3 regions of the Lentilactobacillus sp. TOM.63 genome follow, and region 2 is predicted to be linked to each of the others. Evidence: predicted binding sites of a transcription regulator. Region 2 holds the regulator's gene; each other region holds the start of a gene.
What was found. Region 2 encodes NrdR, which represses ribonucleotide reductase genes. Its sites were predicted from a motif close to ACACNATATATNGTGT; they were not measured.
Positions count from the first base shown of each region.

Region 1: a site for NrdR is predicted at 1,881-1,896, ahead of nrdJ (ribonucleoside-triphosphate reductase, adenosylcobalamin-dependent). Genes of this name have one in related genera too.
Region 3: a site for NrdR is predicted at 3,219-3,234, ahead of nrdH (glutaredoxin-like protein NrdH). Genes of this name have one in related genera too.

Region 1 is NZ_JAUCAP010000001.1:8,022-18,504, forward strand. Features, by position in the region: partial or broken gene QUF07_RS00045 (MFS transporter) at 1-147, opposite strand, end outside; gene QUF07_RS00050 (helix-turn-helix domain-containing protein) at 390-902, opposite strand; gene QUF07_RS00055 (helix-turn-helix domain-containing protein) at 1,193-1,660, shown strand; gene nrdJ (ribonucleoside-triphosphate reductase, adenosylcobalamin-dependent) at 1,942-4,191, shown strand; gene QUF07_RS00065 (cob(I)yrinic acid a,c-diamide adenosyltransferase) at 4,548-5,087, shown strand; gene QUF07_RS00070 (gamma-glutamyl-gamma-aminobutyrate hydrolase family protein) at 5,359-6,108, shown strand; gene QUF07_RS00075 (D-2-hydroxyacid dehydrogenase) at 6,274-7,281, opposite strand; gene QUF07_RS00080 (DUF5776 domain-containing protein) at 7,531-7,824, opposite strand; gene QUF07_RS00085 (DUF5776 domain-containing protein) at 7,856-10,483, opposite strand, start outside.
Region 2 is NZ_JAUCAP010000008.1:3,409-13,891, reverse strand. Features, by position in the region: gene mutM (DNA-formamidopyrimidine glycosylase) at 1-204, shown strand, start outside; gene coaE (dephospho-CoA kinase) at 197-793, shown strand; gene nrdR (transcriptional regulator NrdR) at 808-1,299, shown strand; gene QUF07_RS02655 (replication initiation and membrane attachment family protein) at 1,300-2,673, shown strand; gene dnaI (primosomal protein DnaI) at 2,684-3,625, shown strand; gene thrS (threonine--tRNA ligase) at 3,962-5,911, shown strand; ribosomal protein L20 leader region at 5,977-6,113, shown strand; gene infC (translation initiation factor IF-3) at 6,152-6,661, shown strand; gene rpmI (50S ribosomal protein L35) at 6,698-6,895, shown strand; gene rplT (50S ribosomal protein L20) at 6,948-7,304, shown strand; gene QUF07_RS02625 (YqeG family HAD IIIA-type phosphatase) at 7,393-7,908, shown strand; gene yqeH (ribosome biogenesis GTPase YqeH) at 7,918-9,054, shown strand; gene yhbY (ribosome assembly RNA-binding protein YhbY) at 9,072-9,383, shown strand; gene QUF07_RS02610 (nicotinate-nucleotide adenylyltransferase) at 9,396-10,028, shown strand; gene yqeK (bis(5'-nucleosyl)-tetraphosphatase (symmetrical) YqeK) at 10,018-10,483, shown strand, end outside.
Region 3 is NZ_JAUCAP010000002.1:41,828-52,310, reverse strand. Features, by position in the region: gene dnaX (DNA polymerase III subunit gamma/tau) at 1-1,670, opposite strand, end outside; RNA gene ffs (signal recognition particle sRNA small type) at 1,933-2,019, opposite strand; gene tadA (tRNA adenosine(34) deaminase TadA) at 2,065-2,538, opposite strand; gene QUF07_RS00735 (class I SAM-dependent methyltransferase) at 2,548-3,156, opposite strand; gene nrdH (glutaredoxin-like protein NrdH) at 3,314-3,544, shown strand; gene nrdE (class 1b ribonucleoside-diphosphate reductase subunit alpha) at 3,649-5,814, shown strand; gene nrdF (class 1b ribonucleoside-diphosphate reductase subunit beta) at 5,824-6,780, shown strand; gene QUF07_RS00715 (D-2-hydroxyacid dehydrogenase) at 6,902-7,888, opposite strand; gene QUF07_RS00710 (UDP-glucose--hexose-1-phosphate uridylyltransferase) at 8,005-9,471, opposite strand; gene galE (UDP-glucose 4-epimerase GalE) at 9,473-10,474, opposite strand.

The DNA.
Region 1 (10,483 bases), on a different contig from region 2:
TCGTTTGCGACCATAGATGTCACCCAGCTTACCACCAACCAGCATGAAACCGGCATAGGTTAAAGCGTATGAAACCTGCACCCAGGATAATGCATTTGAATTTAGCTGTAACTGGGCCGCCATCTTAACGGTCCCAGTATAAACAATTGAGGTGTCGAGAACCCCAAGGAACGCGCCAATCAAGGCGAGGCCAAAGATGATTCTTTGAACATTGGTTGTCTTCGCTGCTTCGGTCGTCACATCTAGCGTTGCTTGAACTGCTTTATCTTCTTCTATGTTTGTAAAACCTTCTTATTTCAGTTTGATTAGTATATAAATAATATACTAATAATGCAATAGAAAATCGCTGATTTTCTGAAAAAACAGCGATCATTTGCATTCTCTTTATCCTATTCGTTCATTCCTGAAACAAAGCCTTGTACAAAATCAATAATTTCTGGAATCAAGATCAACCCCAGCCAAATAGCCCCCCAAATAATCGTCGGCTTGGTTAATGCTTTGTTAAACTCGCGCCACTTAACTGATTTGAGCATGAAGAAGAAACTAACAATAACCGGTATAACCAACCAACTTTCCAGGGTGTTCGCACTGATCCCAACTAGTTGATAACACGTATAACCCACAATGGCAATCACAATGCCAAATAATATGATCTTTGAAACCTTATTGACTCTGTTGTCCTTCTCTAATCTTTCCATTAACTGGACATCTCCTTTAATTAAGTCATCAAGCGAAATTCCAAACAAGTCACTAATTGCCACCACATTTGAAAAGCTCGGTAGGGTTGTCCCATTTTCCCATTTAGAAATCGATTGGCGGGAAATGTGTAGTTCATCAGCCAGGTCCGCTTGGGATAACCCATGAAGTTGACGTTGCCTTTGAAGCTGTTCCGCGATTTTCAAGATGATGCCTCCTTTGTGATGATTTCAGTATAAACATATTATATGATAGACGAGTAGCACTTAATGGTTGCATCAACACTTAATAACTTAATTCTCGATAAAACGCAAACTTTCCAGATGGGTTTGCAGTAACCCAAGCTCTAACTTATTTAGCGGTCTAAGCGGGCCTGTATGAAAAAACAATGCAAACTTTGGCAGACTAGTAACAGGTTTCTAGTGACGATTAACCCAATTCAACGTATATTGGGTGGTGACCAGATCCCCAAAATCATAAAGTGAGAGGCAGAGAGATGAAATTAAATGATTTGTTGAAACAGAAACGATTGGCTTCCAATTTAACCCAGGAACAATTAGCCGAGAAGATTTATGTCTCCCCCAAGACAATTTCTAATTGGGAGCGCGGCAAAACGTTTCCTGATATTGAAAGTTTGATCAATCTGAGTCAGCTCTATCATCTTTCGCTAGATAATTTATTGGTGAAAGGATCTGGTATCGTGAATGATTATAAGGATAAGGAACAACTCGCAGAACTATCGAGGAATAAGCTGTTTCAGTTTTTTGGACCAACGATGTCGAGTACAATATTGTTTATATTTCTATTCTTAAATGAGTTTATCCCCCAAGTTCTGCCGCAACAATTTCAAGTTGGATTGGGCATCCAAATAATCCTATTGGCGGCAATGCTCTTTAATGTCGTATCTGCTGTCTATATCCGCTTAAAAGGCCGCGAAATCAAGGCTAAGATTTCAGCTAATTAGCAAAACAGATTGTTATATTCCCATAAATGCGTTATAACCAGATATTGTGGTTATAGCGTTTTTTAGTATCTCAGCAGGTAACGCAAAGTGGCATTTTGGGGTGCCTAAATCAAAAAAATAAAAAATTTTTAGCCCGCCAAAACCGTGTCGGCTCGCCATTATGCTGGCTACAAGCAATTTGCGGTCAAACACCATATATTGCTTATTGGGAGTGTAGGAGATACTATATATAGTGTTAATTCAAACGAAACGATTTATAATAGGTACTGGAGGAACGCAATATGCAAGCTATGAAACTTTCGTCAGTTTCACTATCTGACGAATTTATAAACAAAATTAAAAATGAAGTTACACCTCACTGGGGAGAGCTTGGTTGGGTGACCTATAAACGGACATACGCACGCTGGATTCCAGAAAAGCAACGAACAGAAAACTGGGATGAAACCGTTAAGCGGGTCGTTGAAGGTAACATTAACCTTGATCCTCGTTTACATGAAGACAATGTTGATCCAGAAGTTATCGACCAATTGACTGAAGAAGCGCAAGAGCTTTACAAGTTAATCTACGGCTTGGGTGCTACCCCATCCGGCCGGAACCTGTGGATTTCTGGCTCAAGTTACCAGGATCGTAATGGTGATGCTCTGAACAACTGTTGGTTTATCGCCGTTCGTCCCCAACCATACGGTGACAGCCACATTGTTCCAGAATACTTGAATGGCCGTCAAAAGGCTGTTTCAATGCCTTACTCCTTCATGTTCGATCAATTGATGAAGGGCGGCGGGGTCGGTTTTTCTGTCACTCGCGATAATGCTGAACAGATTCCTCAAGTTGATTTCAAAATCAATTTGACTATTTTAATTGATAAGACTAGCAAGTCTTACGATGAATCCCTCAAGATGGGCGCTACTGACCGGGAAGACTGGTTAAAGAATCATTCAATCAAAGACGTTCGTTACTATCGACTACCAGATACCCGTGAAGGTTGGGTTATTTCAAACGCGCATTTGATTGACCAACACTTTAATGAAACTAATCCAACGCAACAATTGGATCTTGTCCTTGATATGAGTGACATCCGTCCAAAGGGTGCCAAAATTAAAGGCTTCGGTGGAACGGCTTCAGGCCCAATGCCATTGATCGAAATGCTATTTGATATTAATAACCTATTAAATGACCACGTTGGCCAGAAGTTGTCATCTGTTGACTGTACCGATATTGGTAATTTAATTGGTAAGACAGTTGTTGCCGGTAACGTCCGTCGTTCAGCCGAACTGGCATTGGGTTCAGCCGATGATGAAGCCTTCATTACGATGAAGCAAGACAAAGAGAAGCTCTACCATCACCGTTGGGCATCAAACAACAGTGTTGCCGTTGACTCTTCATTTACCGATTATGGCCCCGTTGCTGATTCTATCCGTCACAATGGTGAACCCGGCATCGTTAACTTGGAACTTTCCAGAAACTACGGCCGGAAGATTGATGGTCGTCAGGAAAATATCGATGGCAGTGTTGAAGGCACCAACCCATGTGGCGAGATTTCCCTTGCCAATGGTGAACCTTGCAACTTGTTCGAAGTCTTTCCAACTGTTGCTGAACAAGAAGGCTGGGACTTACACGAAGCCTTTTCACTGGGAACCCGTTATTCTAAGCGAGTTACCTTCAGCAACTACGATTGGGAAGTTTCCCGTAACGCCATCGAAAAGAACCGTCGAATCGGGATCTCAATGTCAGGAATTCAGGATTGGATTTTGTCACGCTTTGGTAACCGAGTAGTTATTGGTTACGAAGACGCTACTGACCCTGAAACTGGTGCAGCAATCAAGAAGCCAATCTACGACAAGCGTGCTGTTAAAGAATTTGATGGTTTATACAAGGCCGTTGTGAAAGCTGATAAAGATTACTCTGAAACTTTGGGCTGCAACCCATCAATCAAGCACACAACTGTTAAGCCTTCAGGAACGGTTGCCAAATTGGCTGGTGTTTCAGAAGGGATGCATTTCCACTATGCAGGCTACTTGATTCAACGAATCCGCTTCCAAGATACCGATCCATTGTTGCCAGCTCTTAAAGCAGTTGGCTATAACGTTGAACCAGACGTTTATACCAAGAACACGATGGTTGTTGAATTCCCGGTTAGAGCGGCTCACGCTGACAGCAAGGACTTTGCTTCAGCTGGAAACGTCTCAATTGCAGAACAGTTTGCAACTCAAGCATTCTTGCAGACATACTGGTCAGACAACGCCGTTAGTTGTACTGTTACCTTCCAACCAAATGAAGGCGACCAAATTGCCCCATTGATGACCCAGTACCGTCACACAACCAAATCAACCTCATTGCTTCCATACACAGGTGCCGGCTTCAAGCAAGCCCCTAAGGAACCAATTGATCAAAAAGAATACGAAAAGCGCGTTCTCCAAATCTCAGGAGATGTCGCAAAAGTCTTCGCCCAACAAAATGGCAACCATGACAAGAAAGACGTTGAATTGGTTGACCAAACCGATTGTGCGGGTGGAGCGTGCCCAATCCGTTAGTGAGTGGAACCAAGCGGTTAGCAATCGGAGCATAAGTTGCCATTAACAGAAATCCCGGTTTTGGATTTTTGTTAATGGTGCTTATGTGCAGATTGCTGCTTGGTGGAGCGGTCCTCAGCCATGCAGCCTAGATCCAACTCCCAAGTTCACTAATCCCAACGATCGAGCGCTGACCCCTCATCTCATCTCGATCAATTAAGTTATCACACATTTTAATTCAGCTGGTCATTTTAGCTGACTCCCCCGTTGGCTAAAATGATGGCAGCCATTGTTTCAACGAAATAAAAGCGACCAAAATACCTTTGTTTTTGGCCGCTTTTATTTGTAAAATAGAGTCGAAACTGGAGGAGATAAAAATGGTTAAAATCTATACAAAAGTTGGCGATCACGGTAAGACCAAACAAGTTACCGGTAAGATGGTGCCAAAGTATGACCTACAAATTAGTGCCCTAGGTTCACTTGATGAACTGGAATCATGGATTGGCTACGTGATTTCTGTTCTGTCCCCCAAGACGCAGGAACTAGCGCCTAAATTAAAGCAAATGCAGCGTAATCTGTATGAACTCCAAGCAGACATCACCGTTAAACGGCATCACAATATTACGGCTGAGACAACCAAAGCGCTTGAAGATGAGATTGATGATATTTCAACCAAGTTTCCCCGGATTAAGGCCTTTATTTTACCTGGTGGTATGCAAACAGGTGCAGCTCTCCAATATGCCCGCTCACTTGCTCGCAAAGCTGAACGCCAAGTCATCGAATTAAACGACAAGGAACAAGAAATTTCCGATGATAGTCTGAGTTATTTAAACCGACTGTCTGATTACCTATTTATACTGGCAAGGTATGCCAACTTTTTGGATGGGTATGACGAAGAATTGAGTAAGTTAAAATAATAGCGTGGTCAAAAGACGCTCTGATTTCAGAGTTTAAGTAAAGAACGCAATCATTCCGGGTTTGGAGTGGTTGCGCTTTCTGTTTAAATGGCAGGAGTCAGCTTTTTGACCACGTTTCCACGAGGTAATCTTACTCAAACACTGGCGGCTGACCTGTCAACTTCCACCCAGCAATCACTAATGATATTAAAGCTGTGCCAATGCTTATTTACCCACTTGATTCTCAAATGTAGTACGATTCAACTAAACAGCTCTTTAAGGAGGCCATTCTATGACAAAATCAATTATTGGAATTCCCGCTGAGGACCGAATCGTCAATGGACTTCACCGCAATAGTGCCAATCAAGCTGATGTGGCTGCAATCACCACTGCTGGCGGGGTTGCGCTACCAATTCCAACTCGTAACCCGGAATTAATGGCTAACTACATCGGCCTGTGTGATGGCTTAATGTTCCCTGGTGGCCCAGATATCGCTCCCATATTTTACGGCGAGGAACCCATCCCGGAACTTGGCGATACCGATTCACTATTGGATGAAAGCGAAATTCAACTGGCTAAGCTTGCCGTTATTCAGAGCATCCCCATTCTCGGATTATGTCGCGGCATGCAAATTATCAACGTAGCGCTTGGTGGCACCGTCTACCAAGATTTAAAGCAGCAACGGAATCGCCAGACCTTCCAGCATTACCAAAAGGCGCCGATGGACCAGGGCACCCACAGCGTTTCCGTGACACCAGAAACCCGGTTAGAATCGATCGTCGGTAGTGGCGATCATTTGGTCAACAGCCACCACCACGAAGCCGTCAAAGCCCTTGCATCAGGGCTCAAATTGTCAGCGTTGGCCAAAGATGGCGTCATCGAAGGCATGGAAAGTGAAGATAATGACCTCATTCTAGCCGTTCAGTGGCATCCAGAATTTATGTTTGAAAGCAATGAACAAATGGCCGCCCTGTTCCGCGACTTCCTGCAGCGAGTTGATCATCACCAGAAAGAAGCCGCCAATCAAGATAATGACAATTAATCTCTAGCGGACCATCACCAGTTGCTACAGTTTAACAAGGCTTACAGTAAACGGCTGATCTCGGCCATTTAACAAAAGGACCAACTATTCCAAAATCAGGAATAATTGATCCTTTTCATTAAACTCTGGGATTAAATCGCTTTTCGTCCCAATTTTTTCAATCCACTAAACGGCATTAATGACATGATCACTGGGTTCGCCAGAAATAAGTTTCAGCGTGTCATCCAGCGACTGTTTGACCATATTTTCAACCGCAATGTCCGTATAAAAAGCCACGTGGGGCGTCAAGAAGACGTTATCGAATGACTTTAAAGTTTCATAAGCCTTCAACGGAATGCCAGCCTGTCCTTCAAACGTTTGGTTGAAAATCTTGGTTTCATCTTCGATCACGTCGATACCGGCACCGGCAATTTGCTTATTTTTCAACGCCGTAATCAGTGCATCTGTGTCAACGACTGGCCCTCTTGAACAGTTGATTAGAAATGCGGAAGGCTTCATCAGCGCGAACTGATGCGTGCTGACCATATGGTAATTGTCTTCGCTCATATACACATGCATCGTCACAATGTCTGCGTGCTGATAAATATCTTCCTTAGTGGTGTATTTAACGATCCCTTTCAAATCAGGATTCTGCTTAAAATCGTTGCCAAGCACGGTTGCCCCAAACCGGCTAAAGATTCTGGCAACCGTACTGCCGATGCGGCCGACACCGATAATTCCAATCGTCATTTCAGACATTTCACGGGATCTCAAGCCTTCAACAATATAATCATTTTTATGTATTCTCGCTTGGAACTGGGGGATGTGACGGACTAAATTCATTGCGTGAGTGAGCGTCATTTCGGCGACAGCTTCAGGCGAATATGATGGCACGTTGGTAATGGTCAGTCCATATTGTTTGGCCCATTTCAAATTGCAGGAATCCACTCCAGCTGATCGCAATGCCAACTGCTTAATGCCATAATCATGTAACTTTTGGTATAGATCCGGCGTCTCACTGAGCTTGCTGCGCTGACGGTAATCAATCCCATCATAGCCTTCCGCGAGGTGAACCGTGTCATCGTGCAGTTCAATTTGGTTAAAGTCAACCTGAACGTCGGGATGTTCGGCTGCCCATTGACCAACGAATTCTTTTTCGTAATCCAAAATATTAAAAGCTAATATTTTCTTCATCATTTCACCCACATCAATGTATTTTTTCGTCATTTCATTTGGTTGTTTTTTAATAAATTATAAAATGATGAGAATTTGTCAACAATATACCTCATTTATCGTTGGATGTCAAAAACACTTGAGTCCCCATTTAGGTTGACCAGCCACTGATCCCGACCATTCAGACAAAGAAATGCCCTGCATTCCAAAAACCAGCGTGCAGGGCATTTCTTAATTAAATCCTGGGATCAAATTGCCTTTCATCCAATCTCAATACTTTCCAATCACAAATTTCTTATTACTGGTAATCCAATGACCACTAGGAGTATAGAATCTAGTGATCTTCCCATACTTCTTGATTGCCTTAATCTTAATTCGGGTTCCCTTTTTGACATGCATTGTCTTTTGGCGATTGGCGAACTTCTTGTTAACGTGATAATAAATGCCTTTATTGTTAATCACTTTCACGGTCTTAGGCTTAGTCAGGTAATAGAGTGACCGAACATACTTAGGATTTGCGGTAATGTAACCACCTTTCACCTTGTACCGTTTAACCCCATGCATAGTTCGAACATCCCCACGCGAGTAATCCCACTTATTGACATCGCTGGGTTCGTGGCTTATTCGCATAATGGCCAAGCTTACCGTTCAAGTTAACAGTCTTGTATTGATTGATTGCCTTAATATTGTAAACTTTGTAAGGCGTATATGGTGCTTTAGTTGAAACAAATAGCTTATTGCCAGTGATATAGGACCCATTTGCCAAATAGAACCGGGTAGCAAACTGACCATGACGAACCACTCTGACAATATTTTTCACCGTCGTTCCTTGTTTCAAGAAGGTTGCTTTCTTCCGGTCACTTTGCTTAAAACCCGGTCCCTTGTGTAGGTAGATGCCCTTCGGACTGATAACGGTCACCTTCCGTTGCTTGCCACTGTAATATACTGGGGCAACGAAATCCGGATTAGCGGTAATGTAGCCGCCTTTTACCTTGTACCGCAGCAGGCCATTCTTCGAGTAAGCCACCCCGGTAACTTTGAAGACTGGCGCGTAAATTCTTGGCTTCTTTTGATAGAAGGTGCCCTCACCTTTCTTGAAAGTCGCATTCTTGTGAACCCTGATCGCCTGCTTAGCATAAACTAATTTCACGATCTTCTTTTTAATGGTTGCTGCGGGTTCAACCGCCACAGTCTGGTTGTCAGGAACGGTTGGACTAACTGGCGTGCTTGGCGTCACCGGCGTATCAGGAGTCGGTGGGGTTGGCGGTGTCACAGTCTTCTTATAAACGTAGATAACCGTCCCGCCATCCTTGGTCAAAGTGCCATTAGCTGCTAATCCAGCAGTCGAAATTTTGTCAAATGTGTAGCCGGCAACTGTCATTGGGTTGGTTTCATATTGATGACCCGTATATTGACCATCTGGATAAGTTGCATTGCCAGCTGGGGCAATCGGGTTATGTTGTTCATCAACATAATTGACTTTCACGCCAGCTGAATTTTGATAATAAACGAAGGTGATCGTCCCAGTCACCTCATTTTTGAGGGTTCCAACCACTTGATTGCCACTCATACTGAAGCTAAGTCCATCACTGCCGTTCACCACTTTGAACGTATATCCAGGAATCGTCAATTGATCAGCCTCATAAGTTTTGCCATCGTATTGGCCGTCCGGATAAGTTGCTTCATTTGGGGTACCGCTTGGAGCGATGTTGTTTCCCTGTTCATCAACGTAAGCAACTTTAATTTGGCCGGCTTTCACGGCGTCAGCGACCGTAATTTTTGCCTGGCTCTTTTGGAGGACAAACTGCAATCCGGTTAACCCTTCTTCGGATCGTTTGTCGTATTCAATGACACTCACCGTATAGGTATGCCCGGCGACCTTATTGGCATTAAAATCAGCTTCGGAAGTAAATACCTTGGTTGGATCGGCGTCATCTGTAATTGCAACTTGAATTTGATCCTTATTTGTCAGGGGATCAGAGTCACTAACCACCGTCACGCCATCCGCATCTTTGGCAGTTAACTGGGAACTATTATCCCCTGAACCGGAGATTGTCCACGTTCCGTTGGCCGTTACTGTCGCATCCTTAATGGTCATTGAAGAGTTATCGTCAACGTAAATAAATGCCAAATTAGAACTAGCATCACCATAGTGGTAAGTGGCCGCAAAATAACGAGGGATTTTGCTACCATTCGTGTCCCTAGCAAATTCTGTGTTGGTTGCATCAGTATAAGTCCAGGTGGTGGCATTATTATTGAAATCATCGGCATCTCTAAACGTTCTAATTGGTCGCGCCGCAACTACTTCGCCATTATTATCATAAACCAGCGTAACTTCTTGTATCGTTACCCCAAGTCCTGGAACAGGTTGACCATTCTGACCGTAATAACTGGTAATCTTCGTTTGATTGGCATCGTTAATGGTTGCCCCATCAAATCCGGAACTCGGATCCCAAACATGGCCTTGGAAAACTTCGGAATTCTTGGCCGAGATTGAAATAATCCCATCATTAACAAAAGTCACATCGGTTGAGGCCACCATCGAATAACCGGTCTGATCTGGATTAACGAAGCCACCCATTGACCCAGTCCCATTACTTGAGCCCCCATCAGGTGCGTTTTGATTGTAACGACCACCGACACTGAAATTCAAACTATAAGTCTTGCCAAGATTACTGCCATCAGGAGACCACTCTCTTGGTAGCAGGATAACATAATAGTAATTTCCCCTACCATCATTCATTCGGGCAACTGTTGCTTGATCTAAATAACTATCGTTTTGAACAACACCATAAGGATCCAGATAGGGATATTCGTTCATTGGCTTACCATCAGGTCCACGAGTCGTGATATAGCCGACAGTTAAGACATCATTGGTTGCACCATACATTCCGCCCCAATAACCATTCCCATAATTCCAGGAATTTTTACTTGGTGCCGTATATTTGCCGGTATGATCAGTTCCATCAGGCCAATTAGTTGGATAATGAACAAATTGTTGCACAATAATCCCATCTGGATCAGTTTGCCCATTTGAAAGATGACCTGGTCCGGTGTAATAATAATCATTTAAGGTAATGAATTGGGAATCGTTAATCTTCTGGTCATCGAGCGGATTTACCAGTTGGCCGCCAGTGATATTGAACTTATTAGAATTATACGTAACCACGTAATGATCTGGGAACTTAATCACCTGACTAAGCACCTGATCCTTAGCTGGATT
Region 2 (10,483 bases):
ATTGCCGGCCATGGTACGACGGTTCATTCGTATTCAACTGCGTATGGTGAAGCCGGAAATTTTCAGAATCAATTAAATGTGTATGGTAGAGAAGGCGAACCGTGTTTACGCTGCGGGACACCAATTGTGAAAATTAAGCTGGCACAACGGGGCACCCATTTTTGCCCGAAATGCCAAGTGATTCATGGAGTAGATAATGACTAAGTTAATTGGGCTGACCGGCGGGATTGCGACTGGTAAGTCGGCCGTCAGCAGTTATTTAAAAGAGAATCAGGTACCGATCATCGATGCTGACTTAATTACTCACCAGGTGGAGAAAAAGGGTCAAGGTGGTTTCAATGCGATTGTTGACCAGTTTGGCAAGAGAATTTTGACTAAAGATGGCCAACTAGACCGCAAAAAACTTGGAAGATTAGTGTTCAATCATTCAGCCGAGCTTAAAAAACTGGTCCGAACAATTGATCCGTTTATCCGCTTAGAAATTACGAAACAATTTGAGCAGCGTACAGGGGCAGGGGCTGATTTGGTTATTCTGGATGCCCCGACGTTGTTTGAAAATGGTTATGCACACATCGTAGACGAAGTAGTTGTCGTGTACTGTGACCCCGTCACTCAGCTTCACCGCCTGATGGTAAGAAATCAATTGAATATTAGTCAGGCGAGCCAGCGAATTAAGAATCAATGGCCGTTGCAGACAAAATGTGATTTGGCTGATACAATTATTTATAATTCCGGTACAATTGCTCAGACCCGGTTACAGGTTGATGAGTGGTTGGCCGCTGAAACGAATTAAACGAGGTGAAATCCATGCAATGTCCTCATTGTGGTTACAATGGTTCCAAAGTTGTTGATAGTCGACCGACCGATGATGGCCGCGTCATCCGGCGAAGAAGAGAATGTGAACACTGCGGTTTTCGATTCACGACATTTGAACGAGTCGAAGTGACCCCTTTGCTGGTTGTTAAAAAGAATGGGAACCGTGAAGAGTTCAACCGTGAAAAATTGATGAAAGGCATTGTCAGGTCGGCTGAAAAGCGACCGGTTTCAATGAATTCCATCACTGAATTAGTTGACCGGGTGGAGAACAAACTTCGGTCATTGGGTGAAAATGAAGTCTCCAGTCAACAAATCGGCGAGTATGTCATGGCAGAATTAGTCAACTTGGACGAAATTGCTTATATCAGGTTTGCCAGTGTCTATCGCCAGTTTAAGGATATGTCGGTGTTCTACAAAGAACTTAAAGAAATTATGGAAAAGGATAAGAAAAAAGATTCCAAAAACGATCCGGAGGGGAAATAAATGGCAGATGCATTCAACAAATTAACCCCGGATTCCAAGTTTGTTGTGGTTAACGCGACTGTTAATGGTATGCTTGATCACAATGTACTTAATAACTTGTATTTACCAATCATTGGAGATGGCGCGCTTCAACTGTACGAGCTACTTTGGAATTTTAGTGTGAGTGACCATAATCAACTCGTTTTGCATAAACATTATGAGTTACAAAGTATGCTCAATATTGGGACTGACAAGATTGTTGCGCAACGAAAGCTCTTGGAAGCCGTTAATTTGTTAGGAACGTTTACCTCACGGAAATCACCAGATTCTCTCGTGTATGCCATGCAGGTTCCTTTATCTGCCAAAGAATTTTTGAAGACTGATATTTTGGCGGTCATGTTATTGGGAAAGGTTGGGGATGAGACCTACAAGCAAATTGTTTCAAGGTTGATTGCTCCCTTACCCGATTTGGGTGATTTGAAGAATATTTCTGCTTCTCTCCTGGACACGTTTGATGTCCCAACGACCTTAATCAAGAACATTCCTGGGACGGTTAATGAAACCAAACAAGTGTTAAACGATGATCATTTAGGCGCCAGCAATGATCAACTAAGGCCTCAAAGTGATGATTTTGACTTCAATTTGATCCTTGAAATGCTTAATAATTCCTATGTTGACCAGCCAAGTGTCAAGAAAAGTCACGATCTGATTTTATCCGAGCATTTGTTATATGGCATTGATGAGGTTGAAATGGTGAAACTCATTCAAAAAGCGACAAACTTAAGCACAAATGAGTTGGATCAACGCCGATTGAAAATGCTCATTTCTCAACAATTTGAGATGCGTCAACCGGCCAACAAGGTTAAAGCTGAGCCAGGCAGTCAAGAATCCGAGAAGTCGGCCCAAAACTTTGATGCGGCCACTGAGCAACTTATCAAAATTACGCAATCAAATGCACCCATGACTTTTCTGCAGCAAATCAAGGATCAGAAACATGGAATTGTCACCCCAGGAGAGGAACGAATCTTACGGGATCTCGTCAATAAACGGGTTTTTCCAAATGAAGTCCTTAATCTGCTGGTTTATCAGATTTTGGTGGTTGAAAAACATTCCACTCTCAACCAAAATCTCATTTCGACAATTGCGGATGATTGGTCTCAAAAACACGTTTCTAGTGCGCAAGATGCCATTAACGCGCTTAGAAATCGCGGCAAAGAACGAGCAGAGAAGACGACTCGGCGTTATTCCAAAAAGCGCATTAACGTGAAGGAAACGTTACCTGATTGGGCAAAACAGCCCCAGAAGAGTCAACCGAAGCAGTCAAAACAGGGCTTGAGTCCGGAACAGAAGAAACAATTGGAACAGCAACTCAATCAATTAAAAAAGCAAAAGTAGGTGAAAATCAATGGAACGGGTCAGCGATTACGTGAAAAAGCTCATGCAGGACCGTAAGATCAATGGGGGCACTTTTAGTGAAACTTTCAATAAGATTATGAATGACATTCAGCATGATCCTGAAATCGCTAAGTTTATTAACGAACATCAAAATGAATTAGCAGATAATGCCGTGGAACGATCAGCATCCAAACTGTACGAGTATGCGAATGTAAAACGTCAGATTTCCGAGGACAAGCAGTCGTTTGCCCCAGGGTATTTGCCACAACTGGTTATCAATGATCACTTGATTGATATTTCGTATGCAGCCTCACCACAGACCCTTGCTAGGCAGCAGTCACAATCGTTGGCTCGTCGGATTACGACAATTTCAATGCCGAAGGATATTAAGCAGGCTAAGATTGATGGCTTCGATAAAGATCCCTCAAGAGTTGAGGCTTTAACTAAGGGGATTGCTTTCATCAACGCTGTTAAGTCGGATCCTAAGCATTTTCATCCCGGATTATATATTTATGGTCCCTTTGGGGTTGGCAAAACCTATCTAACCGGTGCGCTTGCAAATGAACTTGCTGACCGCAACATTCAAACCACCATGGTCCATTTTCCAAGTTTTGCCGTTGAAATGAAAGCTGCAATTGCGACAAATAATGTTGCCGATAAAATTGATACCATCAAGAAGTCCCCCGTTCTGATGATTGATGATATTGGTGCAGATTCAATGTCGTCATGGGTTCGAGATGAAGTGCTTGGGGTTATTTTAGAGTATCGAATGCAGCAACAACTCGCAACTTTTTTTACCTCGAATTTCTCGATGGAGCAGCTTGAACAAGAGCATCTACGAATCAACCAACGGGGAGACGATGAGCCACTAAAAGCCAAGCGCTTGATGCAACGAATTAAGTTCTTATCCCGGGAAGTTGAAATGACTGGTGAAAATCGTCGACCTGGTTAATTTTCAAATTGAATTGACTTTTTAAAAGAGCAATTCTATACTTATAAGCAATGAATCAAGGAGACATGACAGTTACTTCTCATCACAGGGAGAATGGTTCTAGCCTGGAAGACCATTTGTTTAGAAAATAACTGTTACCACTTCTTGGACTGGATTGCGGATAATGCTATCCCGGATGGTACCGTTAGCAACCACTTGAGAGCTTTATGGGCAGCTATGGTTTATTTGCCTATGAATCCAATACGGGTGGAACCGCGCTAATTGCGTCCCTAATATACTTAAGTGTATATTAGGGATTTTTTTGTGGTTCCAAAAAATAAAAAGGGAGTAAGAGATATGTCACAACTTTCATTTAAATTTCCAGATGGCAGTGTTAAACAGTTTGACGATGGCGTAACGGCCCAAGATATCGCCAAATCAATTGCTGTTAGTTTAGGTAAAAAAGCCGTAGCCGGTAAGGTGGACGGTCAATTTGTTAATAATGACGAACCACTACATAAGGGTGGTAAAATCGAAATCGTCACTTCAGATAGTGACGACGGCCTCAGTGTTTTGCGGGCAACTGCTGCTCAAATTTTAAAGATGGCCATTGCCAATGATTTTGATAACATTAACTTTGGTGAAAGTGCAGCTGATGAGGATGGCTTCTTTGTTGATACTGATAAGCCTGATACTCAAATCAGCGTGGATCAACTAGAGGACCTCAGCAAATCTATGCATAAGATTATTAAAGAAGATTTGCCAATCAAAGTTGTCTTCTTGAGTGCTGACGAAGCTAAAAAGGTTGCCGGCAACGATCCTTACCAAAGTGAATTGGTTAAAGAAAACGCCGTTGATGGTCAAGTTAAATTCTTTGAAATTGGCGACTTTAAGTCAATTGCTGAAGGCGCTGTGTTACCATCAACCGGTAAAGTCAAAATTTTCAAATTACTCTCCGTTGCTGGTGCATATTGGCAGGGTAAGTCATCTAATCCGATGCTCCAACGGATTTATGCAACTGCCTTTAACAAACAAAAAGACCTTGATGCCGATTTGGAAAAGCGTCAAGAAGCCCATGATCGTGATCACCGAGTTATTGGAAATCAACTTGATTTGTTCTTCGTTGATCCTAAAGTTGGTGCTGGCTTGCCATATTGGATGCCAAACGGCGCCACAATCCGCAGAACCATCGAACGATACATTGTTGATAAGGAAGTTGCTAACGGGTACGAACACGTATACACGCCAGTACTTGCCAACTTGGACCTTTACAAACAATCTGGACACTGGGCCCACTATCGTGAAGACATGTTCCCACCAATGGATATGGGCGATGGTGAAATGCTTGAATTACGGCCAATGAACTGCCCAAGCCACATTCAAATTTATAACCATCATATTCGTTCATACCGTGAATTACCATTACGAATTGCTGAACTTGGTATGATGCACAGATATGAAAAGTCTGGTGCTCTATCAGGTCTACAACGGGTTCGTGAAATGACCTTGAACGATGGTCACACGTTCGTTGCTTTGGATCAAATTCAAGAAGAATTTAAGAATATTTTGAACTTGATGGTCGACGTTTATCATGACTTTGACATCAATGATTATACTTTCCGATTGAGTTATCGTGATCCCCAAAATACTGAAAAGTACTTTGATGATGACGAGATGTGGGAAAAAGCTCAAAGTATGTTGAAGGGTGCCATGGATGAAATGGGCCTTAATTATACGGAAGCAGAAGGTGAAGCTGCCTTCTATGGTCCTAAGTTGGATGTTCAAACAAAGACGGCGCTTGGTAATGAAGAAACTTTGTCAACGATTCAGTTGGACTTCATGCTGCCTGATCGTTTCGATCTTCATTATGTTGGTGAAGATGGCAAACAACATCGTCCAGTTATGATCCATCGTGGCTTGGTTTCAACGATGGAACGATTCGTTGCCTACCTGACTGAAATTTATAAGGGTGCTTTCCCAACTTGGTTGGCACCTCATCAGGTTAAGATTATTCCTGTTAGCCAAGATAAGCATGGGGATTATGCCAAGAAGATTAACGAGCAGCTCCGCAAGCTGAAGATTCGGTCATCAGTTGATAGCCGAGGTGAGAAGATGGGCTACTTAATTCGGGATGCTCAAACCCATAAGATTCCATATACCTTGGTTGTTGGTGATGAAGAAGTTAATGGCAATTCAGTTTCTGTTCGTCGTTATGGTGAAAAGAACACAGAATCTGAATCCCTTGATAGTTTCGTTGATGAGATTCAAAAAGATATCAATTCATATTCTCGTGAAGACAACAAATAAGGCCGTTCATAACGGGCTTGTTGTTGACAGGGATTTGGATGCATGATAACATGTAATAGTTGTTCAAATGAAAGCAGAGGCTACCCGCTTCTCGCCTGAGTAAACTTCAAATTTGCTGGGCATGATATCGAGTAAGAACTGGGTTATCCAAGTTCTTTAATTGAGAGCGGGCGCAATTCTGTGCCTGCTCTCTTTCTGCTTTTTCACAAAATTCGGAGGTGAAGTACCATAGCAAAAGATATGATGGTTAATGATGGAATCCGCGCACGTGAGGTCCGTTTGATTGGTGCTAATGGTGATCAATTGGGGGTTAAGTCTAAGAACGAAGCTCTTCAGTTAGCTGAGGATGCTGATTTAGATTTAGTTCTCGTTGCACCTAAGGCTAAGCCACCAGTTGCAAAGATTCTTGATTATGGGAAGTATCGTTTCCAAGAACAGAAGAAGGAACGAGAATCTCGTAAGAAACAAAAAGTCATCAGTGTCAAAGAAGTCCGTTTGAGCCCAACAATTGATGTGAACGATTTTAACACTAAGTTGAAGAATGCTAAGAAGTTTTTGGCAAAGGGCGAAAAAGTAAGAGTTTCAATTCGATTTAAAGGTCGTGCAATCACCCATAAGGATATTGGTCGAAAAGTCCTTGACCGAATGGCTTCAGAAACGTCTGACGTTGCCACTGTGACCCAGCGGCCAAAGATGGATGGCCGAAGCATGTTCTTGATGCTCTCACCAAAAGACGCAGACAAAAACTAATTTAGTTCGTTAAATACTTGAGGAGGATTTTTACCAATGCCTAAACAAAAAACAAACCGTGCTGCAGCAAAACGTTTCAAGAGAACTGCTAACGGTGGATTTAAGAGTGCTAATGCTTACACAAGTCACCGTTTTCACGGTAAGACAAAGAAACAACGTCGCCAACTTCGTGGTACCAGTATGATGGACAAGACTAATATCAAGACTTATAAGAAGTTATTGCCACATCTATAAAATCTACTATTCATTCAATCATTTCGTTTTTAAAATATAGGAGGAATTCAAAATGCCACGAGTAAAAGGTGGAACAGTCACACATGCACGTCGTAAGCGTGTTTTAAAATTAGCTAAAGGATATCGCGGAGGTAAATCCCGTTTATTCAAGACTGCTAAAGATCAAGTAATGAAGTCACAGGTATATGCATTCCGTGACCGTCGTGCCAACAAAGGTAACTTCCGTAAATTATGGATTGCCCGCATTAACGCTGCTGCTCGTCTTAACGATTTAAGCTACAGCCAATTTATGCACGGCTTGAAACTTGCTAACATCGATATGAACCGTAAGATGCTTGCAGACCTTGCCGTTAGTGACACAGATGCTTTTAAGGCGCTCACTGACGCTGCCAAAGAAGCTCTTAAGTAATTTGATGATTGATGAAACGTGGCTGGGCAAAAATTATTTTTGTTCCAGCCACGTTTTAAATAAATAACTATTTATTAAGGAGCGACATATGTTGTCTCGATTTAAACCAGCGTGGATGATTGAAAATATTTACAGTATTTCTCCTGAGTTCTTGTTGGATAATAATATCAACTGTGTTCTAACCGATTTAGATAATACTTTGGTTCCATGGAATTCAAAAGCGGGTTCTGACGAACTACGCAATTGGTTGGCAAGTATCAAAAAGTATGGTATTAAAGTGATTGTTGTTTCAAATAACAGCCATCGCCGGATTCAAGAAGCGGTAAAAGATTATGAATTACCCTTTGTGCCCCGGGCGATGAAGCCGCTATCGATTGGTATTCGTCATGCGATTAAGGCTTTTCATCTAAAGAAGAAAAATACGGTGATGATTGGTGATCAGTTGATGACTGATGTCGTTTCAGCTAACAATTGTGGGGTTCGCAGTATTCTCGTGAAGCCGTTAGTTCGAACGGATGCATGGAATACGACGATTAATCGTGGCTTCGAGAAGATTGTTTGGAACATGTTAATTAAGAAATATCCGGATTTACATTGGAAATAGGAGGAATTTATGGCAGAAAATGAAGTTGTTGTGGATGGCGAAGTAGTTCGTTGTATCGGATGTGGTGCTAAAGTGCAAACGACTGACAAAACAGCACTGGGGTACACTCCGGAATCGGCGTTGAAAAAAGGTCTTGAAAATGGTGAAGTGTACTGCCAACGCTGTTTTAGGCTGCGACATTATAATGAAATTGCTCCGGTTAGTCTATCCGACGATGACTTTTTGAAGCTATTAACAAGTATTTCTGATACTGACTCACTAATTGTCTACGTGGTCGATATTTTTGACGTGAATGGGAGCATGATTCCGGGGCTTCATCGTTTTGTTGGTAATAATCCAATCTTATTAGCGGGAAACAAATTGGATGTTCTTCCAGCTCGATTGAAGAAAACCAAGGTTAAGGATTGGTTGCGTCAACAAGCGAATGCTGCTGGTATCCGACCAGTTGACGTTGAGCTAATTTCAGCTAAAACCAATCTTGATGTTGACCGATTACTGGATCAAATTGAAAAATATCGAAACGGCAAAGATGTATACGTGGTTGGCGTCACCAATGTGGGTAAGTCAACTTTGATTAATTCAATTGTGCGCCAATCCACCGGGATCAAGGAGTTGATTACAACTTCTCGGTTCCCTGGTACCACCTTAGATCGGATTGATATCCCTTTGAAAGATGGCAAGCTTTTGGTTGACACTCCGGGAATTATTCAGCCTGAACAGATGGCTCATCATCTGGTTGGCAAGGAATTGAATTTAGTAACGCCTCAAAAGCGGATCAAACCAAAAGAATATCAATTAAATCCCGCCCAAACGCTTTTCTTTGGCGGCGTTGCTCGGTTTGATTATAATTCAGGTGATGGTAAAGCAGGTTTTACAGTTTACGCCGAAAATAACCTGTATATTCATCGGACTAAACTGGAGAATGCTGATGAGTTCTATCCAAAACACGTTGGTAATCTGCTAACACCGCCATCCGAAGAAAATAAAGCTGATTTTCCACCACTGGAAGCTCATGAGTTCAAGACGACTCAAAAAAGTGATTTGGTCATTGAAGGTCTGGGCTGGGTAACAGTTCCTGAAGGTGTTTCAGTGTCTGGCTGGGCACCAAAAGGGGTTTCAGTTTTGTTAAGACCGGCAATGATTTAAAAAAACTAGAGGTATATATGAAATTAACTGGAAAACAAAAACGATTTTTACGTGCGAGTGCGAATCGAATGAGACCGATTTTTGAGATCGGTAAAAATGGATTATCACCTATTTGGTTGGCTGAAATTGATAAGGCTTTGGACAGCCGAGAACTAATTAAAGTCAACGTGTTGCAAAACGCCGCTGAGTCTCTGACCGAAATCAAAGACTATGTTGAATCTAATAGCGATATTACGGTTGTTCAAACAATCGGTAAAACACTTGTCCTATTCAAGCAATCAAAGAATCAAGATCATCAAGATTTATCAAAAAAAGTATTCTCAATGTAGGGGTATTTTAAAATGTCTAATGTTGTTCGCACTGTAGAAGCACTGCCGAAAACTGAAACGATCGTTCAAAATAAGCGCAAGCGGATCGGCATCCTTGGCGGAACGTTTAATCCAATTCATAATGGTCACCTGATTGTTGCTCAACAAGTCCTGGACCAACTTGGATTGGATAAGATTTTATTCATGCCTGATGCAAATCCACCTCACATTGACCGTAAGTTAGCGATTGATGCACAGGATCGCGTGGCAATGATCAATTTGGCTATCTGGAATAATCCTAATTTTTCGATAGAAATGGCCGAAGTGAATCGCGGTGGGATCAGTTATACGTATGATACAATGGCAGAATTGACCAGAAAGCATCCCGAAAATGATTATTATTTCATTATTGGCGGTGACATGGTTAATTATTTGCCTAAATGGCACCGAATCGATGATTTGGTCAAGCTGGTATCGTTCGTTGGCGTCAAGCGGGATGGGTACACCCCATCCTCGAAGTATCCAATTATCTGGGTTGACGTGCCTTATATTGACATTTCTTCTTCTTATATCCGGTCAAAGATTCGCCAACACCAGTCGATTCGCTATCTTGTACCAACGTGTGTTGCGAAATATATAAGGGAGCATCAATTATATGGAGAATAGTCAGTTAACGTATCGGGGTACCCCATTCAGCAGGACAGAACTCGTTGAAAAATTGCGGAATGCCTTAACGGACAGTCGCTTTCACCATGTGTTGCGAGTTGAACAAACCGCAATGGACTTGGCGGATATTAATGGGGTAGACTTACAGCGCGCAAGTATTGCTGGTTTGGTCCATGATTACGCGAAACAGCGGCCCGATGAAGACTTCATTCAAGCGATTAAAACGTACCATTTAGATCCTGAATTATTAAACTACGGGAACGCAATTTGGCATGGGGTTGTCGGTTGGATCTTTGTTAAAAATGAACTTCAGATCAATGATATTGAAATCTTAAATGCAGTCCGTTACCATACGGTTGGGCATGAATATATGACGCCACTTGAACAAATTGTTTATATGGCCGACTATATTGAACCTGCCAGAGATTTTCCGGGCGTCGATGAGGCCAGAAAAG
Region 3 (10,483 bases), on a different contig from region 2:
TCTGGATCATCTGCTTCCTGCTTTCCGCCACCGGCAATTTGATCCTTGTGATTCTTCAAATACTCACTTCGAATATCCGGCCATTGATTTTCAGGCACAAACACAATCTGAGGGGCTTTGCCGACAATCCGATCCAGGTTATTCCCAAGGGCATCCTTTAGTTCTGTATCCCCTTGAGCCTTCTGATACAAGAACGAATAATCGAATGCTACAATCACCCCATCGGCACTCGCCGCAACCGGTTTGGAAACGTGCATGACGGCTCGTTGCGTAACTGATAGTGAATTCATTAAATCCGGCCAAACTTCTTTGAATTGGTTTAATTGCTGACGGGTAGCCGATCCTAAAATGGGATAAATTTTGGCGATCTCAACGTGTGCGTTAACCGGCTTAGCCTCAACCGACTTGGAAGCTGCCACAGCCGGAGCTGAAGGACTCTCTGATCCAGTTGCCGGTGTCTTTCGTAATTGCTCAATTTCCTGTTGCAATTGGGCAACCTGGGTGGTCAATTTTTCAATTCTACTGTCAATTTCTGGTGCATTCTGGACCGGCTGTGGTGCAGGTCGAGAAGCAACAGCTGTCTGCTCGTCTAAATGTGTAATCTTAACTGTCAACACTTCCAAATAAACGTCCGGATGAGCTGTGTATCTGAGTGAATTGGAGATGTCATTGAGTTCATTAATCATTTGATAAATATCTTGATCACTGATTTCAGTACTCAGCGTCTTGAATTTCTCATCGACGACTCCCAGTTCCATCTGTTCGACCATTTGTGGATCCTGCTGATAAAGAAGAATGTCTTGGCAGTAACTGGTCAAATCTTCAACAAACCGACTGGCATCCTTGCCGCCATCCAGGATCTTTTGAACGGTTATCAACGCGCTTTTGGTATCTTTTTGATGAACCTGATCCATGTAAGTTGTTAGCAAATCATTAGTGACACTGCCAGTAACTAACAGGGCATTTTCGTAGGTAATTTGATTATCCCCGTAAGACATTGCCTGATCCAAAATACTAAGGGCGTCGCGCATCCCACCTTCAGCCGCTTTGGCAATCAACTTCAGTGCCTTGTCATCATAGTCAACTTTCTTCTGTTGCAGGATGTATTCCATTCGTTCCAGAATATCTTTGGGTTTGATTCGCTTAAAATCAAACTTCTGGGTTCGTGAAATAATAGTTGCGGGAATCTTGTGAGGCTCCGTCGTCGCCAAAATAAAAATCACATTAGCAGGCGGCTCCTCCAGCGTTTTTAGCAGCGCATTAAACGCGCCTGTTGAAAGCATATGAACTTCATCAATAATGTAAACCTTGTAATCAGCCTGAGTGGGCGCATATTTTGCTTTATCTCTAATATCACGGATTTCTTCAACCCCATTGTTAGATGCCGCATCAATCTCAATAACATCGTTGAGACTTCCATCATTAATTGCCTTACAAGTTTCACACTCATTACAAGGTTCGCCGTCCTTTAAATAATGGCAGTTCACAGCTTTGGAAAAAATTTTAGCTGCTGAAGTCTTCCCGGTTCCTCGCGGGCCGGTAAATAGATATGCATGACTAATTTGTTTAGTAATCAAGGCGTTTTTTAACGTACGTGTAATGATTGCCTGACCGACGATTTCATCGAATCGCTGTGGTCGCCATACCCGGTATAAAGCTTGATAGCTCATTACTAAACCCTCCAAAAAAGATAGCCAACTTTTAAAAACATCTAATAAAAACGTCTAAATAATTATATGATGAAATGAAGAATAATGCCAATACAAATGTGGCTGAAGAAGTTGATCATTCTCAACTTGGTTGCCTTCTCAGCTGATTGTTGAAATTATAAAGGATTGATTTGCTTGGCGATTGCCCCTCCAATTACTCCCACTTTGATCTGGGCACTTCACAAAAAAATCTCCCAGCATCTCTGCTGGGAGTCTAAAGTTCATAATCAAGAGACACAAGGTCGATGATACTTAGTGCTGCTTCCTTCCGGATCTGACACAGTTCGTAACCCGACCCTTGTCTCAGGGCCTTGCGGCAATATCTATCATAACTTACTATGAGAAAAATTTCCAGTCAGTTTTTCTTTTTTCTTTTTCGAGCTGCTTTAAAGAAGTCTTTCATGATCTGTGAACACTGCTTGCTGAGGATTCCTTCGGTCACGTTTACCTGATGATTCAGCCGATTGTCTTCTAACACCTGATACAAACTTCGTACTGCACCGGCCTTAGGATCCCTTGAGCCAAAATAAACTGAACGGATACGTGAATTGACAACTGCCCCCGAACACATGAGACACGGCTCAATCGTTACATATAAATCACAATCAATTAATCGCCAGCTCTGGAGCATCCCGCAAGCTTCCTGGATGGCCATAATTTCTGCATGGGCAACCCCATCGTTTAAATGCTCCCTCAAGTTGTGGCCACGGCCGATAATCACACCGTCGTGCACCACAACCGCCCCAATTGGAACCTCACCAATCACAAATGCCTTTTGTGCTTCAACAAGTGCAGCTCGCATGTATTGTTCATTAATCGAAGTTGTCATCAATCAACCTCACTGTTTGACGCTTTGCAAAATGTAGTAACCCTTATCCCGCTTCACAATCGTGCAGTTACCAAAGATTTGAGTCATCAATTTTTTGGCGGATGGGGCACCCTGTTTCTTTTGCAGCACAACGGTCAACGTCCCGTTTGGAACCAAGTGGTCACTGGCGCCTGTGATCATTGCATCAACAACTTTTTTACCAGCTCGGACAGGCGGGTTGGTAACAACCGCGGCATACTGATCGGTCACTTGGTCATAAACATCACTGGTAAAAATGTGAACGTTGTCGACTCGATTATCCCTGGCGTTTTTCTGAGCCAACGATAAGGCCAGCTCGTTGACGTCAACCATATCAACTTCTCGTTTAGGGAAGGCCTTGGCAATTGCGATGCCGATTGGCCCGTAGCCGGTTCCCAGATCAAGAATTTTACCAGCGGGAATCAGATCATAGTTCACATTTTTAACAAGCACCCGACTTCCATAATCAACCGTGTGCTTGGAGAACACTCCGTTGTCTGAAGTGAACGTTAAGTTGTTTCCTAGCAACGAAAAGTTCCATGTCAACGGATTTGAGGCAACATCCGGATTCTTGGAATAATAAAATTGGTTATCACTCATAAAATAGCTCCTGTTCTCTTTTTTGGGAGAGATCCCATATTTGGTGGATACAAGTTTTAAAATCACAATATATTGTGTTCTTATCGTTGATTTTTCTGCCAGTTAGTGTAAACTGTAAGCATAAATCAAAAACGAGTTGAAGGGGAAGATGATTCAAATGTCAAAAATTACTTTATATTCAAAAAACAACTGTATGCAGTGTAAAATGACTAAGCGTTACCTGACTGAACACAATGTTGACTTCGAAGAACACAATATCAACGAACAACCACAATATGTCGATTACCTTAAAAAACGCGGTTTCATGGCAGTTCCCGTTGTCGATGTTGACGGCAAGCAAGCATTCAGTGGTTTCCGACCAGATCAACTTCAGTCAATCGCCGGATAAGAAATCATTATTCATTCTACCATATTCACTTAAGTACTTACGGGCGAAACCACATTTGGTCTCGCTTATTTTATTCGCAAATTTAAGAAAGCGTGGTTCAAACTATGTCACTTCACAACTTAACGGACACATCCTATTTTGACTTAAATAACGAGATCAATATCCCGGTTAACGGCCAAATTCCATTGCAAAAAGATCAAGAGGCCCTGCAAGCCTTTTTAGACAAAAACGTTGGCCCAAACTTGGTTAAATTTGACAGCCTCAAAGATCGTTTTGATTACTTGATTAATCACAATTATTATGAAAAAGACTTTATCAACCAATACGACTTCAGTTTTATTGAAAAGTTGTACACCTATCTTAAGGAACAGGACTTTCATTTTAAATCATTCATGGCGGCTTACAAGTTTTATGCCCAATATGCTTTGAAGACAAATGATAATGATTCATATCTGGAAACATTCCTGGATCGGGTTGCCGTGAATGCCCTCTATTTCGCTGACGGCGATGAAAATCTGGCAATGAATTTAGCTGATGAAATTATTCACCAACGATACCAGCCGGCAACTCCATCTTTCTTAAATGCGGGTCGGGAAAATCGAGGCGAATTTGTTTCGTGTTTCTTGATTCAAACAACCGACGATATGAACACAATCGGTCGAACGATTAATTCTGCCTTACAATTGTCCAGAATTGGCGGCGGAGTTGGCATCAACCTTTCAAATTTGCGAGCTGCTGGCGATCCCATCAAGCACATTGAAGGCGCCGCATCAGGCGTTGTTCCGGTTATGAAATTATTGGAAGACAGTTTCTCCTATTCTAACCAATTAGGTCAGCGCCAAGGTGCCGGAGTCGTTTATTTATCAGTCTTTCACCCAGATATTATTTCATTTTTGGGTGCCAAGAAAGAAAACGCGGACGAAAAGATTCGTTTGAAGACCCTATCACTTGGAGTGACGGTTCCAGATAAATTCTACGAGCTCATCAAGGCGGACGCCGACATGTACTTATTTAGCCCATACGACGTGGAACGTGAATATGGTCAACCATTCTCATACATTGACATCACAAAAGAGTATGACAACATGGTGGCTAATGACAGTATCAAGAAAACAAAGATTAAAGCACGGGACCTTGAAACTGAAATTAGCAAGCTTCAACAAGAATCCGGGTATCCATATATCATCAATATTGATACAGCCAACCGGGTTAACCCGATTGATGGGACAATCGTCATGAGCAATCTCTGTTCTGAAATTTTACAAGTTCAAACACCTTCAACCGTTGATAATGAGCAGCACTACATCAGACTGGGTAAAGACATTTCTTGTAATTTAGGCTCAACTAATATCAACAACATGATGAACGCCAGTGACTTCGGGCATTCAATCGAGACCATGGTTCGAGCGCTAACCTATGTCACTGACCATTCTAATATCGACGTTGTCCCTTCTATTCAAAAGGGCAACCATGAATCTCATTCAATCGGTTTAGGCGCAATGGGGCTTCACAGTTTCTTTGCCAAGCATCATATGCACTACGGTTCTCCGGAATCAATCGAATTCACCAGCACTTACTTTATGCTACTGAATTATTGGAGCTTGGTTGCCTCCAACAAGATTGCCAAAGAACGTGGCAAAACTTTTGATAACTTTGACAAGAGCAAATATACTGACGGTAGCTATTTTGATAAATATTTTACAAAATCTTTCGCCCCAACCTCTGATAAAGTAAAAGTATTGTTTGCCGATGATATGATCCCAACAAAAGAAGACTGGGAAGCCTTGAAGGAATCCGTCATGAAGTACGGCCTATATCATCAAAACCGTTTAGCAGTTGCCCCCAACGGTTCAATTTCATATATTAATGACACCACCGCGAGCCTACATCCCATTATTAACCGAATTGAAGAGCGGCAGGAATCTAAGATTGGCAAGATTTATTATCCAGCACCCTATCTCTCTAATGACACGATGCCTTACTACACCTCAGCTTATGATATGGATATGCGAAAAGTGATCGATATTTATGCCGCTGCTCAAGAACATATTGATCAGGGAATGGCGTTGACGTTATTTATGCGTTCAACCATCCCAGCCGGTTTATATGAATGGAAGGATGGCCGGACAGACAAGATGACGACTCGTGATCTTAACATTCTTCGTAACTACGCCCACAAAAAAGGTGTAAAATCAATTTATTACATCCGAACGTTCACAGATGACCAGCAAGAAGTTGGTTCCAATCAATGTGAAAGTTGTGTTATCTAGGGGGAAATTATGACTGAAAATTATAAAGCAATTAACTGGAACGCCATCGATGATCAAATCGACAAAGCAACTTGGGAAAAGCTGACTGAACAATTTTGGCTGGATACCCGAATTCCGCTATCCAATGATTTGTCTGACTGGCGAACATTAGATGAAGATCACCAATGGGTCGTTGGTCACGTCTTTGGCGGCCTGACCCTGCTTGATACGCTTCAATCTCAAGAAGGCATGGCATCTTTGCGAAAAGACGTCCAAACTCAGCATGAAACGGCCGTATTGAATAACATTCAATTCATGGAATCAGTTCATGCCAAGAGTTATTCATCAATTTTTTCAACATTGAACACGCCTGAACAAATTGATGAAATCTTCGACTGGAGTGATACTGAAGAATTTCTCCAGAATAAGGCACTCAAGATCCATGGCATTTACGTCAGCGAACCGGATCCACTTAAGAAGAAGGTTGCCAGCGTCTTCCTAGAAACTTTCCTCTTCTATTCTGGTTTCTACACCCCACTCTGGTATCTTGGTCATAACAAGATTCCTAACGTTGCCGAAATCATCAAATTGATTTTACGGGACGAGTCCGTTCATGGAACCTACATTGGTTACAAATTCCAAATCGGCTACAACCAATTGCCAAAGGACAAGCAGGAAGATTTGAAGAATTGGTTATATGATTTACTTTACAAGCTCTATGCCAACGAAGAGAAATACACGCACTTATTGTACGACCAGATTGGTTGGACTGAGGACGTCCTAACCTTTATCCGTTACAACGCTAACAAAGCCTTAATGAACTTGGGCCAAGATCCACTCTTCCCCGATACTGCTGAGGATGTGAATCCAATCGTGATGAACGGCATTTCAACTTCGACAGCGAACCACGACTTCTTCTCGCAAGTTGGGAATGGTTACCTGCTTGGAAACGTTGAATCGATGAATGATAGCGACTACGATATTTAGCAAGGGTCATTAAACCATCGTTAGAAATAGGAGGCTCCAAGATCAAACAGCATGCTGCTTGATCTTGGAGCCTCCTATTTTTTGCTTGATTGTTCTTAAAGCTTCCTATCGTGTCCGCCGGTTACTTCACAATATCGGCAACCGTCTTACCCGTGTAAAGATCTTTTAAATTATTCATTGAAATATTCACCATATTCATGACAGAGCGAGTCGTATGGAATGCAGAATGTGGTGTGATGAGAACATTGGGCATCATCGATAATTTGATAACGTCAGCGTTATTCACCTGCTTAGTGGAACGAGAATCTTGCAGATCAGCCGATTCATTTTCAATGGTATCAATCCCTGCACCGGCTATTTCACCACTTTGCAGTGCATAAATCAAATCATTGGTATCAACAATTGATCCACGGGCCGTATTAATCAGCAAGGCCGTATCTTTCATTGCTTCAAAAGTTTCATGATTAAATTCATGGTAATTATCATTGGTTGCCGGCATGTGAATGCTAATAATATCACTTTGGACAATCAGGTCCTGCAAACTATTTGTATAACGAAATTTGTTTTTCACTGGATACTTGTCATAGGCAACAACTTTTGCACCAAGGCCTTCAAACAGTTGAATGGCCTGCCGACCAATTCGACCAGTGCCGACAATTCCGACGGTTTGTTCACTCATAAGCCGACCCATGAAGTCGGGTGAAAAATGAAATTGCTGTTTCTGGCGTAACTGCTGTTGCATATAACCCACTTTTCGTGATAAGTAAAGGGCCATCGTCACCGCAAACTCAGCGATACTTTCCGGGCTATATGCCGGTACGTTGGTGACAGTCACCCCATTGTCGGCTGCAGCTTGTAAGTCAACATTATCAGTTCCAACGTTTCGCAATGACAGATATCTGATCCCCAACTTTTTAAAATCCTCGAATAAGGATCGGGAATAGTCAATTGTTTGCAAGCCTGAGATACCATCGAATCCACGGGCTTCTTCAATGGTTTCCTGCGTTAAAGTCATCGTGGTATAACTCACTTCAGTTTGATTATCTTTCCCCCATTTCTCGATAAACGGGATTTCGTCGTCCCTGACGTTATACGCAATAAATTTCATGATGCTCCTCCTAAACGAACAGAAATATGAAACGATTACATTAATTTTACCACAAAAAAGAAGGGTTCCCCAGCCACCCATTTGGGTGTAGCTGGCTGGAACCCTTCCATTGTTATTTATTTAATCGCCTTTACAAATCGATCAAAGGCGGCTTGACCTTTATCGTTCCACTTGTACACACCAGCATCTTCGAGAACTCTTGCGAATACCAGACCAACCTCTCTATTTACTAACTCCTCAGTATTTTTCTGAGTGAAGTGATCCTTTTGCTTCAATTGGTCCGCCCAAGGTTTATGATAATCTGCAATCTGATTATCTTCACCCAAAACATACTTTTCGACTTCCCTCATCTCTGTTTTCAGCCGGGCAGGCAAGATTGCCCTCCCCATCACTTCGATGAGACCAATATTTTCCTTTTTGATGTGTTGAACATCCTTGTGGGGATGAAAAATGCCATCTGGATACTCATCAGAGGTTTGGTTATCTCGAAGAACGATATTCATTTCAAATTGATCACCGTTCATTCGGGCGATTGGGGTAACCGTGTGATGACGGGTGCCGTTGGTGTAGGCGCGAATATCCACAGATTCGTCGGAATAATTCTTCCAAGTTTCTGCAATTCGAGTAGCAGCATCAACAACCTTATCAGCGTCTTTACTCATCAAGCGGATGGTTGCCATTGGCCATTTAACAATACCCGCTTCCAAACCATCAATTCCCAAATCAATTGGGCGATCGATGGTGGCTTTCATCATTGGGAAGGTATGTCGCCCTCCTTGATAATGATCTTGAGCCAGTAATGAGCCGCCGACAATCGGCAAATCGGCATTACTACCAACAAAGTAATGTGGCAGCTGCTTGAGAATATCGGTTAAATTAACAAACGTGCGTTGATTAATCGACATTGGCACATGTTTCTGATTTAAGAAGATGGCATGCTCGCCAAAATAAGCATATGGCGAATACTGAAATCCCCATGGCTCCCCATTGATCATCATTCGGATCACTCGGTGATTGCTGCGAGCCGGATAACCCAGACGTCCAAGATAACCCTCGTTTTCGATGGCTAACGGGCCAACCGGATAACTGGTCGATTTTTTACAGCCAGCTGCGGCGATTGCCTTGGGATCCTTTTCAGGTTTAGAAAGATTGATGGTGATTTCCAAGTCACCATATTCAGTTTCAGTCGTGTACGAAATATTTTTGGCAATTGCCCGTGTCCTAATATAATCGTTACTCTGGCTTAGATGGTAAAAGTAATCTGTAGCTTCTTCAGGAGATTCCTGATATTTTGTCCAAAAAATGGCATTTAATTTTGATGGAATCGGCGTTAATAAATCCATTAATTGGTCTTCCAGTATCTCCCGATTCGTAATCGAATCCTCGATTTTCCCGCGAGTCACAGCTAGGTCAACCAACTCATTAGCCAAATCAACGGCAGAGTCTTCATCGGTGGGGGAACCAAAGCCATCTCCGATCAACCGAAAAACCAAATTGGTGACATAGATTCGGTCAACATTGGTATAAGGCGAAGCCGATTTGATGATTAAATCAACGAATTTTTCAACAACTGTTCGGCTCATACTAATTTCCTTTCCGGTCATCATAACCCTTTGGGTGGGTCTGCTTCCAATTCCAAGCAGTCTTGATAATCTCATGAACATCATCAAACTGTGGCTTCCAACCAAGAACCTTGCGGGCTTTATCACTAGCGGCAATCAATGTGCTTGGATCACCGGCACGCCGAGGGCCCATTTTAGCTGGAATTGGCTTACCAGTCACTTCTCTGGCGGCATCCAACATCTGCTTGTTGGAGAACCCAGTTGAAGATCCCAAATTAAAGGCATCGGAATCATGACCAGCTTGCAGGTACTTGAGGGCAAGAATGTGGGCATCTGCCAAATCGACAACGTGGACATAATCTCGGACATTGGTACCATCTGGGGTGTCATAGTCATCCCCAAAAATCGTTAATTCGTCACGTTCGCCTGAAGCAACTTGCAGAATAATTGGAACCAAATGCGTTTCTGGATGGTGATCCTCACCAATTGACCCATCAGCCTTGGCACCAGCAACGTTGAAGTAACGAAGAGCAACAAACTTAATCCCGTAAGCAACGTCGCTCCAGTGCATAATCTTCTCCATGGCGAGTTTACTTTCCCCATAGGGGTTAGTTGGCACTTGGGGATCAGTTTCTTTAATTGGAATTTGTTTTGGTTCGCCATAAGTGGCTGCAGTTGATGAGAAAACAATCTTCTTCACATCGTGTTCATGCATCACTTCAAGCAAACTGATCATGCCACCGGTATTGTTGTCAAAATATTTCAAAGGTTTAGCCATTGACTCTGGAACAACCGAAAAGGCTGCAAAATGAATGACCCCTTCGATATTTTCTTTATCAAAGACGCCGCTCAAAAATTGCTTGTCACGAACGTCACCTTCATAAAACCGGGCTTTCGGATTAACCGCTGCTCTATGGCCAGTAACCAAATTGTCGACAACAGCAACGTCATACCCGTTTGCGATCAATCGATCAACGGTATGGGAACCAATGTAACCTGCGCCACCTAATACTAAAATTGCCATCTTAATATC